One region of the Vibrio ostreae genome, then DNA from elsewhere that is predicted to be linked to it. Evidence: riboswitches for the same ligand, from Rfam matches in the RefSeq annotation. Region 1 holds a riboswitch; the other holds the start of a gene.
The links. Region 1 has a riboswitch for thiamine pyrophosphate ahead of thiC (phosphomethylpyrimidine synthase ThiC). Riboswitches for the same ligand answer to the same signal wherever they lie in the genome.
Positions count from the first base shown of each region.

Region 2: it holds a riboswitch for thiamine pyrophosphate, as region 1 does, so the genes downstream of both, thiD (bifunctional hydroxymethylpyrimidine kinase/phosphomethylpyrimidine kinase) here and thiC (phosphomethylpyrimidine synthase ThiC) in region 1, are expected to answer to the same signal.

Region 1 is NZ_CP076643.1:2,784,530-2,792,135, reverse strand. It holds gene KNV97_RS18965 (HesA/MoeB/ThiF family protein) at 1-308, opposite strand, end outside; gene KNV97_RS18960 (thiamine phosphate synthase) at 298-1,491, opposite strand; partial or broken gene thiC (phosphomethylpyrimidine synthase ThiC) at 1,527-3,477, opposite strand; TPP riboswitch at 3,586-3,684, opposite strand; gene crcB (fluoride efflux transporter CrcB) at 3,737-4,120, opposite strand; gene KNV97_RS18945 (multicopper oxidase family protein) at 4,261-5,643, opposite strand; tRNA gene KNV97_RS18940 (tRNA-Trp) at 5,810-5,886, opposite strand; tRNA gene KNV97_RS18935 (tRNA-Asp) at 5,974-6,050, opposite strand; rRNA gene rrf (5S ribosomal RNA) at 6,130-6,245, opposite strand; rRNA gene KNV97_RS18925 (23S ribosomal RNA) at 6,345-7,606, opposite strand, start outside.
Region 2 is NZ_CP076643.1:616,625-624,230, reverse strand. It holds gene KNV97_RS09115 (LacI family DNA-binding transcriptional regulator) at 1-578, opposite strand, end outside; gene KNV97_RS09110 (sucrose-specific PTS transporter subunit IIBC) at 833-2,272, shown strand; gene KNV97_RS09105 (TonB-dependent siderophore receptor) at 2,349-4,496, opposite strand; gene KNV97_RS09100 (AraC family transcriptional regulator) at 4,589-5,464, opposite strand; TPP riboswitch at 5,625-5,749, shown strand; gene thiD (bifunctional hydroxymethylpyrimidine kinase/phosphomethylpyrimidine kinase) at 5,886-6,752, shown strand; gene thiM (hydroxyethylthiazole kinase) at 6,749-7,573, shown strand; gene thiE (thiamine phosphate synthase) at 7,570-7,606, shown strand, end outside.

The DNA of each region.
Region 1 (7,606 bases):
GTACGTACCTGACAGTCTGGATTGAGTGCTTGTAGACTGCGCGCCAAAGCACGTACTTTGGGTTGGCCGACATCCTGCACGCGATAAGCCAACTGACGATGCAGATTGGAAAGTGCGACCTGATCATCGTCGGCAATTACCAGCCTTGCGACCCCGGCGGCGGCGAGAAACTGCGCCGCCGCGCTGCCCAATCCGCCACAGCCAATAATCAGGACCTGACTGTTGAGCAAACGCTGCTGCCCCGCTTCACCGATCTGCGGTAACGCAACCTGACGCTGATAGCGCATAAATTGTTGATCACTTAACATCACCGGCCTCCGTCACGCTCGCAGGCGCGGGAAGAAACCGCTGCAGTTGGCTAACAGCCAGGCCGACATCCTCAGCCTGGGTAATTGCCCTGACCACAGCAATACTGCTTACCCCACACTCGAGAACCTGAGCGGCGTTGCTGCGATCAATACCGCCAATCGCCACGCTGGGTACTCCGACATGCTCGCCATAAGGAAGACTATCGAGCAAGCTTTGATACAGTTTCAGTCGTACCAGCCCCTGCGGCTTGGACGGCATTTGCTTGGTGGTGGTGGGAAAAATATGCCCCAACGCGATATAGCTCGGTGCTAACTGCTGGATACGCAGCAGTTCAAAATAGCCGTGGGTAGACAATCCGAGGCAGATACCGGCGGCAGATAACGCAGCGAGATCGGCGCACAGCAGATCTTCCTGCCCCAGATGGACGCCAAACGCCCGATGTTTAAGGGCCAATTGCCAGTAATCATTAATAAACACCTGGGCACCATGTTCGCGGCCCAACGCTATCGCCTGGATAATCTGCTGTTCCAGATCAGCTTGGGCGGGGTCTTTGATGCGCAGCTGAATCGTCTTGATGCCAAGCGGCAGCAAGGTGGCAATCCAACGTACGTCATCCACCACCGGATAGAGCCCGAGCGATGTTTTATCCAATAACGCAAACGGCGCAACACCACGGTAGATGGCCTGAGGTTCCGGCTGGGGAAAATCGCGATAATCGCGCGGCCATGTTTCACGTGAAACATTGAGTGCAGCCCGAGACAGCACCAACGCATCCTCCAAGGCAAAATCAAGAGCGAGCAAACTCAGCAGCCAGGTCAGATGTTGTCGTTGCTGCTGCGCGGTTAATGCCCGCAGATGAATCAGCCGACGCTGTTCATCGCCATACCACCAGGTATCTTCCAGCCCGTTGCAACCGGCTACGCCGATAGCGACCGTAGCGACTGCTGGGCATAGTGAGCTGGTCAAGTGACTGCCTGCGCCGATGTAATCAATACAAAGATCCGGAGCAGACTCGCTGCCAAGCGAGAGGTGATTTAATACAAACAGATTGCTTGATAAACGAAGAGTCGTGTCAGCAACAAGGTGGAAATACTGAGTTGGGCTAACGCCCAACTCAATGTGATCGATATGCAAACCTTGTTGTTTGGCAAGTAACAGTACCCGCTGCACGTCTCCCGTCATCACAACACAATGAGATGGGATCAGTAATTTCACGGTTACTCCTCAGCCACGCTCTCTGGACTGGTCACAGCCGGATGATAGAGCTGAGAACCTGAGCTAAGAAACTCCTGCGATTTCTGACGCATCCCTTCCAGGGGATCATCCAGCAATGTCACTGTCATCGCGTCATTACTCGACGCCGTGTAATCAGCGTAAGTACGGCGCACCTCCTGGGAGATCTTCATCGAGCAGAATTTCGGACCGCACATCGAACAGAAATGGGCAACCTTACCTGACTCCTGCGGCAGGGTTTCATCATGGAAAGCTCGGGCAGTCACCGGATCCAGCGCCAGGTTAAACTGGTCTTCCCAGCGGAACTCAAAACGCGCCTTCGACAGAGCATTATCACGGATCTGCGCCCCAGGATGACCTTTGGCCAAATCAGCAGCATGGGCGGCCAGTTTGTAGGTAATCAGGCCAGTCTTCACATCCTCTTTATTCGGCAGGCCAAGGTGCTCTTTAGGGGTGACGTAGCACAACATCGCACAACCAAACCAACCAATCATCGCCGCACCGATACCGGAAGTAATGTGGTCATAACCCGGGGCAATATCCGTAGTTAGCGGGCCTAAGGTGTAGAACGGCGCTTCATGACAATGCTCCAGCTGCTCGTCCATATTGGCTTTAATCATGTGCATCGGAACGTGCCCCGGGCCTTCAATCATCACCTGCACATCGTATTCCCACGCCACCTTAGTCAGCTCACCCAGAGTACGCAACTCGGCAAACTGAGCTTCATCATTAGCATCTGCGATCGATCCTGGACGCAGGCCATCACCCAGCGACAACGCCACATCGTACTTGGCACAGATCTCACAAATCTCTCGAAAATGAGTATAAAGGAAGTTCTCTTCATGGTGTGCCAGACACCATTTGGCGATAATCGATCCACCGCGGGAAACAATGCCAGTGACCCGTTTGGCAGTCATAGGCACATAGCGCAGCAACAAACCGGCATGGATAGTAAAGTAATCCACCCCCTGCTCTGCTTGTTCAAGTAAGGTGTCACGCATCACTTCCCAGGTCAGGTTTTCAGCGATACCGTTGACCTTTTCCAGCGCCTGATACATAGGTACGGTACCAATCGGCACCGGGCTGTTACGCAGAATCCATTCGCGTGTTTCATGAATATTACGTCCGGTCGACAGATCCATCACGGTATCACCACCCCAGCGCGTCGCCCACACCAGTTTCTCAACTTCTTCTTCAATCGAGGAGCTGACCGAAGAGTTACCGATGTTGGCGTTGACTTTGACCAGGAAGTTACGGCCGATGATCATAGGTTCAGATTCAGGATGGTTGATATTACTCGGGATAATGGCTCGTCCTTCGGCCACTTCACGACGCACAAATTCTGCCGTAATTTCCCGTGGCAGATTTGCGCCGAAGTTTTGCCCCGGATGTTGCTGATTAAGCTGCTCATCCTGGTAACGACGTCGGCCCATATTTTCCCGAATGGCGATAAACTCCATTTCCGGGGTAATCATTCCCTGACGGGCATAATGCAGTTGAGTGACGCACTGACCTGCTTTCGCGCGGCGAATCTGCGGTAGATTGCCGTAGCGTAGTTCATCTAGTGTTTCATCAGCCAGACGCTCACGGGCATACTCGGAACTCATCGCATCCAGCAGCTCGGTATCGTCGCGCTCCGCCACCCATTCAGCACGCAGCTTTGGCAGCCCTTGATAGAGGTCAATGGTATGCTCGGGATCGGTGTACACACCGGAAGTATCGTAGACACTCACCGGCTCATTAGGCTCGTAAACCGGCTGCTCTTTGCTGCCGCCGATCAGACTGTCAGCCAGAGAAATTTCACGCATCGGCACGCGAATGTCCGGACGAGAGCCGGTGACGTATGTTTTTTTGAGAATTGGGATAAGGTTGAACAGAAAGCGATTCAATAAACTGTTTAGCTTCCAGTCTCGCTTGTTTGCGATTCGACGACATAGCATTTTCCTTTTAGGATTTTAGGGATAAATGCTTGGCGGATAGTTGCGACAAGAGGTAAGCAGACAAATCTGGTTACTGAAGATATGACGATCCACAGATCGCCAGAGAAAGTCTTCTCTTGTTCCCTTCGCTGGTACTAACCAGATCAGGTTCAACGGATCCCGAATAAACGGTCTCAGCCTTATGGCACTCCGACAAGTGAATCGATTATAGAGAATCGTGTTGCGTTAACCAAGTGTTAATGTCGAGTTTTTAATCAGGCTCGAACTAACCACTGGTAAGCGAGCCAGGCAGCAGAAATACTCAACGTGACATTAAGCAATACATTCAGGCCCATTTTCACAAAAGCGCCCTGTTGCATCATCAATACGTTATCCATTGAAAAGGTCGAGAAAGTAGTCAAGGCACCGAGAAATCCCAACCCAACCACCTGACGCCACGGATAAGGTGCCAGCCATTCATTTTCAAACGCAGCAATCAATAATCCCATGATGAAAGAACCTACGATGTTCACGGTCAGAGTACCGTATGGAAAGCTGCGCCCGAATAAAGTAATGCACCACTCTGAGACCAGATAACGTGAGCAGGCACCAATCGCCCCACCTAAAGCTATCAGGCCCAAAATTGATAATTGTCCCATGTAACCTCTCCGTACTAATTTGTAACCTATTGTAACGATTTATCGCTCAAGATCAGCGCGGAGAAAGGAAAAAATAGTTTTCTTTTTCAGTAGCCTGATACATTAAACAGCCGATTTTAAAAAAGTTACAGGAGTCACATCTAGACCACTTCAATATAGCCCATCAGCCCGGTATGCATATGCTCTATCACATGACAGTGATACATCCAGCGTCCCGGGTTATCAGCCACAAATGCCGCCTTGGCGCTACCATTCTTGCCCAGTAACACGGTATCGGTATGAAACGGCTCTTTAACAGGCTGACCATTAAGTTCAATCACGGTAAAGGTATGACCATGCAGGTGAATCGGATGGTGATACTGAGTAACATTGCGCAGGTTAAAAATATAGCTTTTACCGCGCGTCAGCGTCGCAAGCGGCTTAGGAATATTACCGGCACTCATCCCTTCCCAGGCGCGTTTATTGATCAACCAGAAATCCGGTACCGCGTTTCCGGACTCATCTGCGGGTGTCACCGCCCCTTCCCACTCAAAGACAAAATCGATCTCTTCGGCACGATATAAGTCCACTTCAGGAATCGGATTTAATGGCAGACGGGGAATCGATTTCTCCTCAGCCAGCCAGGATTCCTGACTGACAAACTCACACAGCGGAAACGCAAATTTACCTTTCATCTGGCGAATGTAAACCGTCTGCCCGGCGGCTGGTGCAATGAAGGCGATATCCAGGCGCATCCCCGGGCCCATCTTGTGTTCTTTGAGTAAATACGGGGTAGTAATCGGGTTGCCGTCAATCGCCACGATCCAGGCATCGACGCCTTGCACCGCTATCGGATAGGTGATGGTGTTGTCAACATTGGCGATACGCGCTCGCACGGTTGCATTGTGCTTAATCGGGTACTGGGGGTTATGCTGCCCGTTAACCGTACCCCACTCGCCAGGAGTCCCCATACGAGCACTGTAGCGTGGAATCATACGCTGTTTCCACTGCCCCTGCTTATCGATGTGCCAGTGTTTCAGCATCAGGGAAAACTCCTGATCAAACACAACCGGATCCGCTTCTTCCACAACCAGCATACCAACTAGCCCCATACCCAGCTGATTGACACTGTTCATATGCGGGTGATACCAGAAAGTCCCCGCATCCGGCGGAGTAAACTCATAGGTAAAAGTCTCACCCGGCATAATCGGAGCCTGACTCAGGAAAGGGACGCCATCCATCGCAATCGGTATACGCAAACCATGCCAGTGAATGGTCGTCGGTTGGTTCAGTTTGTTAGTGAAATGGATGGTCACCTTTTTACCCTGCCGACAACGAATCGTCGGCGCCGGAATGGAACCATTGAAACCGAGGACGTCGGTCTGATAACCGGGAACCAGCTCAGCGGTAGCGGGTTGTGCGGTCAGGTGATACACATAACTGTCTTCGTCTGAACTAAGACGCAGCAAAGAGCATGCTGGCAACGCCGCTCCAATTCCAATCGCCGAACCGAATTGCAGCAAGCGGCGCCGAGTGAGTTCCATAACCATTCCTGATAAATATAACCTTGATATTGGTAATAAAACTGATTGGCCACAAAATGTAAATGACCGGACGCAGAAATATGCCAGATATGGGGAGTAGATTGGATAAGTATTTGTGCTTCTAAACGTAAAAAAGCCCCAGCATTACTGCTGAGGCTTCTTAATATGGCAGGGGTGGAGAGATTCGAACTCCCAACACGCGGATTTGGAATCCGCTGCTCTGCCAATTGGAGCTACACCCCTAGAAATAGGTACCCAAATTGTCTCTGGCAGATTATGAAACACCAGATTTGAGAAAACCCTAGCATTGCTGCTAGGGTTTCGAATAAGTGGCGGAGCGGACGGGACTCGAACCCGCGACCCCCGGCGTGACAGGCCGGTATTCTAACCAACTGAACTACCGCTCCGCATTGGTCAGACTATAAAAGTCTTTTTCATTTTTTGCTTTGAGCTTTTGCTTAAAAAAACTCAAAACAAGAAGTTAAAGCCTGGCGATGTTCTACTCTCACATGGGGAGGCCCCACACTACCATCGACGCTGTTTCGTTTCACTTCTGAGTTCGGAATGGAGTCAGGTGGGTCCAAAACGCTATGGTCGCCAAGCAAAATTTTAAAATTCGGAAAGCTGTTCTTTCGAAAAAGGTTCTCTTTACACATTCAATGTACTGGTCATTGAGTCCATCAAAACCCCTTGGGTGTTGTATGGTTAAGCCTCACGGGCAATTAGTACAGGTTAGCTCAACGCCTCACAACGCTTACACACCCTGCCTATCAACGTTCTAGTCTCGAACAACCCTTTAGGACACTTAAAGTGTCAGGGAAGACTCATCTCAGGGCTCGCTTCCCGCTTAGATGCTTTCAGCGGTTATCGATTCCGAACTTAGCTACCGGGCAATGCGTCTGGCGACACAACCCGAACACCAGAGGTTCGTCCACTCCGGTCCTCTCGTACTAGGAGCAGCCCCCTTCAATCTTCCAACGCCCACGGCAGATAGGGACCGAACTGTCTCACGACGTTCTAAACCCAGCTCGCGTACCACTTTAAATGGCGAACAGCCATACCCTTGGGACCGACTTCAGCCCCAGGATGTGATGAGCCGACATCGAGGTGCCAAACACCGCCGTCGATATGAACTCTTGGGCGGTATCAGCCTGTTATCCCCGGAGTACCTTTTATCCGTTGAGCGATGGCCCTTCCATTCAGAACCACCGGATCACTATGACCTGCTTTCGCACCTGCTCGAATTGTCATTCTCGCAGTCAAGCGGGCTTATGCCATTGCACTAACCTCACGATGTCCAACCGTGATTAGCCCACCTTCGTGCTCCTCCGTTACTCTTTGGGAGGAGACCGCCCCAGTCAAACTACCCACCAGGCACTGTCCTCGAACCGGATAACGGTCCAGAGTTAGAACATCAAACATACAAGGGTGGTATTTCAAGGACGGCTCCAACGCAACTGGCGTCACGTCTTCAAAGCCTCCCACCTATCCTACACATGTAGGTTCAATGTTCAGTGCCAAGCTGTAGTAAAGGTTCACGGGGTCTTTCCGTCTAGCCGCGGGTACACTGCATCTTCACAGCGATTTCAATTTCACTGAGTCTCGGGTGGAGACAGCGTGGCCATCATTACGCCATTCGTGCAGGTCGGAACTTACCCGACAAGGAATTTCGCTACCTTAGGACCGTTATAGTTACGGCCGCCGTTTACCGGGGCTTCGATCAAGAGCGTCGACCGAAGTCTAACCCCATCAATTAACCTTCCGGCACCGGGCAGGCGTCACACCGTATACGTCATCTTACGATTTTGCACAGTGCTGTGTTTTTAATAAACAGTTGCAGCCACCTGGTATCTGCGACTTCCAATAGCTCCATCCGCAAGGGACTTCACCGTCAGAAGCGTACCTTCTCCCGAAGTTACGGTACCATTTTGCCTAGTTCCTTCACCCGAGTTCTCTCAAGCGC
Region 2 (7,606 bases), 1.2 Mb from region 1:
ACATCGACCGCGATATCATCACTCTGTACGCCGATAAAGCCAACGCGCTGGCAGCCTGCCGCTACCAGACGGTTGCCCGCTTCAAAGCCAACCCGGGTATCGTCATGAACCACGCTGGGAATATCGTGCAGAGAACCATCTTGCCCGACCAGCACGACCGGCACTGCAGAGTTCTGAATCTCTTTAATCAGCGGCATGTCGAGGTGGGTCGCATAAAAAATAATGCCCTCGACCCGTTTTTGATTGAAGATGCGGATGTATTCCAGCTCTTTGGCATGCATCTGATGAGTGTTGGCCAGCAGGACATGCTTACCATTTTGTTCCAGTATCTTGGTCAGGCCATCCACACCCTGTGCGGTGGCATGGGAAGACACCCGTGGCACAATCACACCAATCAGATTGGTCTTCTGTGATTTAAGATCTTTAGCTACCTGATTGACGACGTAGCCGCACTCGGACACCGCCTGAAGCACTTTAACTTTAGTCGACTCTTTGACCCCGTATTCATCATTAATGACGCGCGAGACCGTCGATTTTGACACCCCGGCCAACCTGGCCACATCGTGCAAACTTGCCATGCCATATCCTATTACGCTGCGAAAATTGGGATTGATTGCAGAATGAACCGACATCAACCACTTAACTAGCGTGATTTTAACCTTGTTTTGCCCTTTTTCCTTCTCGGTTTTGCTGATCTTTCTCACAGAATAAACGAGATGCTTTTGACCGGCGGTTTTTTATTGACAAGAATGCGTCTTGCAAACGTTCCCGAAAATTCAAAAATAACGCAGTTAACCACTATACTGACAAGTAACAAGAACCGGAGTGAGTTATGGACTATCCAGTCATAGCAAAGCAACTTCTCGAGCACCTGGGCGGTAAAGAAAACCTTCAGGCGCTGGCACACTGCGCAACCAGACTGCGTCTTGCAGTCAAAGACGAAAATAAGATTGACGAAAAGGCCATTGACGGACTGCAGGGCGTAAAAGGCCAGTTTAAAGTCGCAGGTCAATACCAGATCATTTTTGGATCCGGCATTGTCAACCAGGTTTATGCCGAAATGGCTAAACTGACTGGCATGGCTGAAATGTCGACCAATGACGTTGCCGCAGCCGGGGCAGATAAGCAAAATCTGCTGCAGCGCGCGGTTAAAGGCCTGTCGGATATTTTTGTCCCCATCATTCCGGCCATTGTCGCCGGCGGTCTGCTGATGGGGTTGTTTAATGTTCTGACCGCAAAAGGGCTGTTTATTGACGGGCAATCTCTGATTGACGCCAACCCGGGACTGGCTGATTTGGCCAGCATGATCAACACCTTTGCCAATGCGCCTTTTGTTTATTTACCCGTCTTACTGGCATTTTCCGCATCACGTAAGTTCGGTGGTAACCCCTTCCTGGGCGCGGCACTGGGTATGCTGATGGTGCACCCGGACCTGCTTAATGGCTGGGGTTTTGGCAGCGCGGCTGTCCATGGCACGGTACCGACCTGGAATATACTCGGGCTGGAAATCGAAAAAGTCGGTTATCAGGGCTCTGTACTGCCGGTTCTGGTCTCGGCATTTATTCTGGCCAAAGTTGAGCTGGGGCTGCGTAAGGTTGTCCCTTCGGTACTCGATAACCTGCTGACTCCGATGCTGGCAATTTTTATCACCGGCTTTCTGACCTTCACTCTGGTTGGCCCTATTACCCGTGATGTTGGCTTTATGCTCGGTGATGGCCTGAGTTGGTTATATGACTCAGCGGGTTTCGTTGGCGGTGCGGTATTTGGCCTGATTTACGCTCCGTTTGTCATTACCGGTATGCACCACAGCTTTATCGCGATTGAAACCCAGTTGCTGGCTGATGTCGTCACCACAGGCGGTACGTTCATCTTCCCAATTGCAGCAATGTCGAACGTTGCACAGGGCGCGGCTGCATTGGCAGTGGCATTTACCACCAAAGACGTGAAACAAAAAGGCATCGCGATGCCATCGGGTATTACAGCGCTACTTGGCATCACTGAACCCGCCATGTTCGGCGTTAACCTCAAGCTACGCTACCCGTTTATCGCTGCGATTATTGGTGCTGCGGTATCCGGCGCTTTCCTGACCTTGTTCCACGTAAAAGCACACGCTTTGGGCGCAGCCGGTATTCCGGGCATTATCTCCATCAATCCGGAAAAAATCGGTTACTACGTGGTGGGTATGGTGATTTCGTTTGCGGTCGCCTTCGGTCTGACCATAGTGCTGGGGATGCGTCAAAAAGCCAAGCAAGGCGTCAGTGCTACAGCCTGATCTACATAGATAATCACTGGCTGATGACGAACAAAACGCCCGGCTTTCGCCGGGCGTTTTGTTCTCTGTGCTTAACTCAGAACTGGTAACCCAGTTTGACTTCAATCGTACGCTCCGCTCCGTACCAGCAGTTCATATTGTCGTAACAGGTATAGGATTTTTCATCTAACAGATTGCTGGCAATCACGTCGGCGCTGACGCCCTGCAGACGCTCACTGATTTTGCCCAAGTCGTAGCCCAGCGACAAATCAACCATGGTGTAGTCCGGTACTTTGCCCTGGGTATTCGTCGCATCCATCATCATGCTGCCGACATAACGTGCGCCTGCGCTGACCCGGCTGCCATCAAGCACTCCCTGATCAATCTGATAGGTGCTCCACAGTGTGGCGCTGTGCTCAGGGACGTAAATCGGTGTCGTGCCCTGCAGGCCGTTGGCGCTGTCTTTAGTAACCTCAACATCGGAATAGGTGTAACTGGCGGCAATATCCCAGCCAGGTGTTACCCACCAGCGCCCTTCGACTTCGATCCCCTGTGAACGTACTTCGCCGACCTGAATATCATCCTGATAATCCGCGGAAGAAGGATCGGTCACCACAACATCGTTTTTGAGGATATGGTACAAAGAGATGCTGCCTTGCTTGCTCATATCCGCCGATTGATATTTGACCCCGACTTCCACCTGTTTACCGGTTTCAGGCTTAAACGGCTGGCCGAATTGGCTGTCGCCCCCGGCAACCGGAGAGAAGCTGGTCGCGAAGCTGGCAAAAGGCGCCAGGCCAGAATCAAATTCGTATAATGCACCGACCCGATAGGTAAACTCATTATCATCCGCATCCGTGCTGTAACCGGACACCTCACTGCTGCTGGTATAATGATCAAAGCGGCCGCCGCCAATCAGCACCCAGCGATTCCAGCGTAACTGATCCTGAAAGTAGAAACCCAACTGTTTGATGGATATATCGTAGGCATACAAATCCGTCTGCGTGAGGCTACTGCGATCCAACAGGTTATTGTCAGGTGCAAAGAGGTTGAATGCGCCAAAATCGCTCTCAGTAGTCTGATAAGTCCGATAGTCCGAATTGCCCTTGAGACGCTGATAATCGATACCCAACAACAGGTTGTGTTCAACACTGCCCCAGCTAACCTGACCTGACAACTGGTTATCGACCACAATGCCGTGCGAATCTTCATCCGTGCTGTAGATGTTGCGCTGCAGATTGCCCGTCACGGCATCAAATTGTCCGGCGCTGTGATAGGTGTTTTCCTGATAAAGCGTGGCATCGGTATAACGCAGACTTTGCAGCAAAGACCACTCGGCATTGAAATCATGCTGGATTTTGTAGCCTAGCATCCAAAATTCCCGCTCAAACTTGCTCCAGTTACGGTCACCGGCCGAGGTCGATGGCGACGTTGAACCATATGGATTTCCGGTTACGGTACCTGATGCCGGCAAAGCGGAATTCATTCCCATATCCGGATCTTTTTGATAGTACAGATTCAGGTTGAGTAACGTATCGTCCGTAATTTGCCAGTCCAGAGACGGGGCAATCACGTAACGTTCTTCTTCAGTGCCATCGACCTGACCATCCTGTTTACGGGATTTAGCCAGCAAACGATAGCGCAGGTCGCCATCCCCAAGCGGACCGGTGGTATCGAGTGTGACCTGTTTGAGGTTACGCGAACCGCCGGAAACCGACAGCTCAGTATGTCGCTGGGGCTGCGGTTTTTTAGCAATCACATTCACCATGCCGCCAGGCGGCATGGCACCATACAGCACAGAGGTCGGCCCTTTAAAAATTTCCACCTGTTGCATCGCAATCGGATCAATCTGCGGCTGCAGGTTCCAGCCTTTCAGGTACTGCACCAACATACCATCGTAATAGCTCTGATTAGATTCAAAACCACGAATATAGAAATTATCAAGTAAGGTGACTGAACCACCTTTGGTTTCCGTCACCACACCCGGCGCGTAACGTACCGCCTGGCCAAGTGAGGTGACAGCACGCTGCTGCAGTTGCTCCCCTTCAATCACGCTGATGCCCTGAGGCGTTTCTTGCGGTGCTAACGTGGTTTTCGTTGCGGTGTTGCGATAGGTTTTGCCCAGTATAGTGACCGTATCGACTGGTGGATTGTCTGCTTGCGCTGCCAAGACAAATGGAGTGGCGAAAGCCGCCATGATCGCAACAGCGATCGGAGAAAATGTAGAATGCTTAACAACAGCCATGTGAAATAACTACCCTGCTTTTATTTATGAGAATACATATCATTTGTATTCTAAGCAAAGTACACCACGGAAAGTTAACAATTTGGAGCATGTTAATCCGTTCGTGCGGTAATCGGTAACCAGTATTCCATTGCCGCGTTATCGCAGGCACAGTTGTAATCAGCCGGATAGCGCTCCAGCTCAAATCCGTCCACTCCCCGATAAGGAGAATCCGGCAGCCATTCAAAAATAAACCATTCCAGAGTATCAGCCAGTTGCGAAACCGGTCCGCAATGTTTCACCACCGCATAAGTTTGCGCCGGAATACGCACCGAATTTAACCCCGCCATCCAATGACTTCCAGTCGCCCAGTAGCGCAGCTGACCATGTTCACTGCCGACCCGGGTCACATCGATGACGCCCGTTAAGGGACCAGGCTTGCTATCGCTTGGACAAGAAAAATATGTCTGCCAGATTTTCGGCACCTGAGTCGTGAAATCCGGTTGTGAAGAGAGTAAACCGCGGATAGTCGTGGCGACACCGAACAACTCAAATTCTGCTTGGCTTTCCAGCCGAACATCAACCAGACGAGTACAGCGCTCACCACGCGGCGCAAATTGTTGCACCTGCAATGGTTTACGTAAGCCTGTGCGCTGCCCTTGCTGGCGATATTGGCGCGGACTGATACCGAAATGATGTTTAAAGGTGCGACTAAAACTGACTTCAGAGCTAAAACCGAGGGCCAGTGCAATATCAATCACTCGCTCCTGACTGCATACAAGACGCTCAGCGGCTTCACTCAGCTTAAGCTCGCGTACATAGTTCGCCACCGTCAGACCGGTTTCATTGTGAAATACCCGTTGCAACTGCCAGCGCGACCAGCAACTCTGCTGTGAAAGCCGATCCAGCGATAAAGGCTGGTCTAGATGTTGGTGAATATATTCGAGCAAATTGCAGATTCGCGTAAATGAAGCGGATACAGCGCCCATGTAAACTGACTCCTGAGTACCTTTACCTACTAGTGTCGCATAAAACCAATCTTAGTGAGAAGTGTTATCAACTAACCACTCTAGACAAGATTGAGTGCGTCAATCGAGCAAAAGTAGCGCTCAGTGATCAACAGTAGTAAAAATATCTGTTATCATCTGCGCCTTATAGTCGGGGAGCTGTAAAGCTGAGATCGCCGGAAGATTTGCCACAGGCAAAGCGTCATCGCGAGACCCGTAGAACCTGATTCAGTTAGTACTGACGTAGGGAACTATAGTGTTGTGGTAAGGCTTGTAGGCGGGTTGAGATCTAATAGCTCCCCCTGTCATCTCCCCCAACATGACCGCCTCGCGGCGGCTGTTTAGCAAAACCTGACAGGTGGTGCTAAACCGGTTCCTGATTGTCGGACGATTAGGAGCCCAAATGCCTCAATCAGATAATCAATCCCAATCCTCTCTTAATACACCGATTGTGCTGACCATTGCCGGTTCAGACAGTGGCGGCGGCGCCGGTATCCAGGCCGATATCAAAGCCATCTCAGCAACAGGCGGTTATGCCTGCAGCGTGATTACTGCCATAACCTCGCAAAACACCCAAGGTGTCAGTGCCATTCTGCCGGTGCCGGTTGAACATGTAGAAAGTCAGCTCGATGCGGTGTTCAGCGATCTCGATATCGTCGCGGTCAAAATTGGTATGCTGGCCGACAGTAACATCATTGCCGCTGTGGCGCGTAAACTGCGTCAGTATCAGCCGCGTTTTGTGGTTTTGGATCCGGTCATGGTGGCCACCAGTGGCGATTTACTGCTGCAAAGTGCGGCAATCGACAGCCTGCAGCGGGAATTACTGCCACTGGCGACCCTGATCACGCCTAACCTGCCAGAAGCCGCGGCGCTGACTGGTCTGCCGCTCTGCGAGCAGGAGTCACAGCTTGAAGCGATGAGCGCAGCACTGCGCGCCCTGCCATGCCAGGCCGTGCTGCTCAAAGGCGGTCATCTGCCAGGTACCAGTCACAGCGATGACTGGCTACTGAGCGGCGCGGACACGGCGGTATTCCGCGCTCAGCGGGTCGACACCCAAAACACGCATGGCACCGGTTGTACGCTGTCGTCAGCGATTGCTTGTTACCTCGCTCAGGGATTTACGCTGCAAGATGCCATTCGCCACGCTAAACACTACATCTCTCGGGCGATTGCCCATGCCGATGAGCTAGATGTTGGACGCGGTCACGGCCCGGTGCATCATTTCTTTGCCCTTTCGCCTATTCCATCATCTCAGCTGGAGTCTTTATGAATATTGAGCTTATCGCGCGCACCTTTCAGGCCCTGCGCGCCAATCAGCCATTGGTAGTCAGCATTACCAATTATGTAGTGATGAACAACAGTGCCAATGCGTTGCTGGCCGTCGGCGCGTCTCCGATCATGGCCCATTCACGCCGCGAAATGGATGAACTGATAGAGATTGCCGGAGCGCTGGTCATTAATATTGGCACCCTGGATGAAATCTGGATTGAGCGCATGGCATTTGCCATTGATGCAGCCAACCGTCACCACAAACCCGTCATCCTGGATCCGGTCGGCTGCGGCGCCAGTCGGTTACGTACAGAAACCTCACGTCGTTTTGCCGCTCAGGCAGAGCGGCTAATCATCCGTGCCAATGCTTCAGAAATCATGGCGCTGGCCGGTAGTGATACACAGGGGCAAGGGGTGGATGCCAGAGATGCCAGCCACAGCGCCATCTCCGCCGGGCAACAACTCGCAAGGCAATACCATGCCAGCGTGGTCATTTCCGGCGCGCAGGATTTTATCATCAGCGGCGATCAAGTCGCACAGCTGAGTAACGGCGACGCCATGATGCCCAAAGTGACCGGGATGGGATGCAGCCTGAGTGCTTTAACCGGCGCCTGCGCGGCATGTGGTGATCTGAGTGGTCTGAGCGCCGCAGCCATCATGGGTGTCGCCGGCGAACTGGCGGCTCAGCAGGCTCAAGGGCCGGGCAGCCTGCAGCTTGCCCTGCTCGATACGCTACACCTGCTGGATGAAAACACCTTAATCGACAGAGTAAAGCTGCAAACTATGCCGCATCCAACTGACCCGAAGGCATTCGAACTATGAGTGACTATCGTTTATACCTGGTCACCGATGACC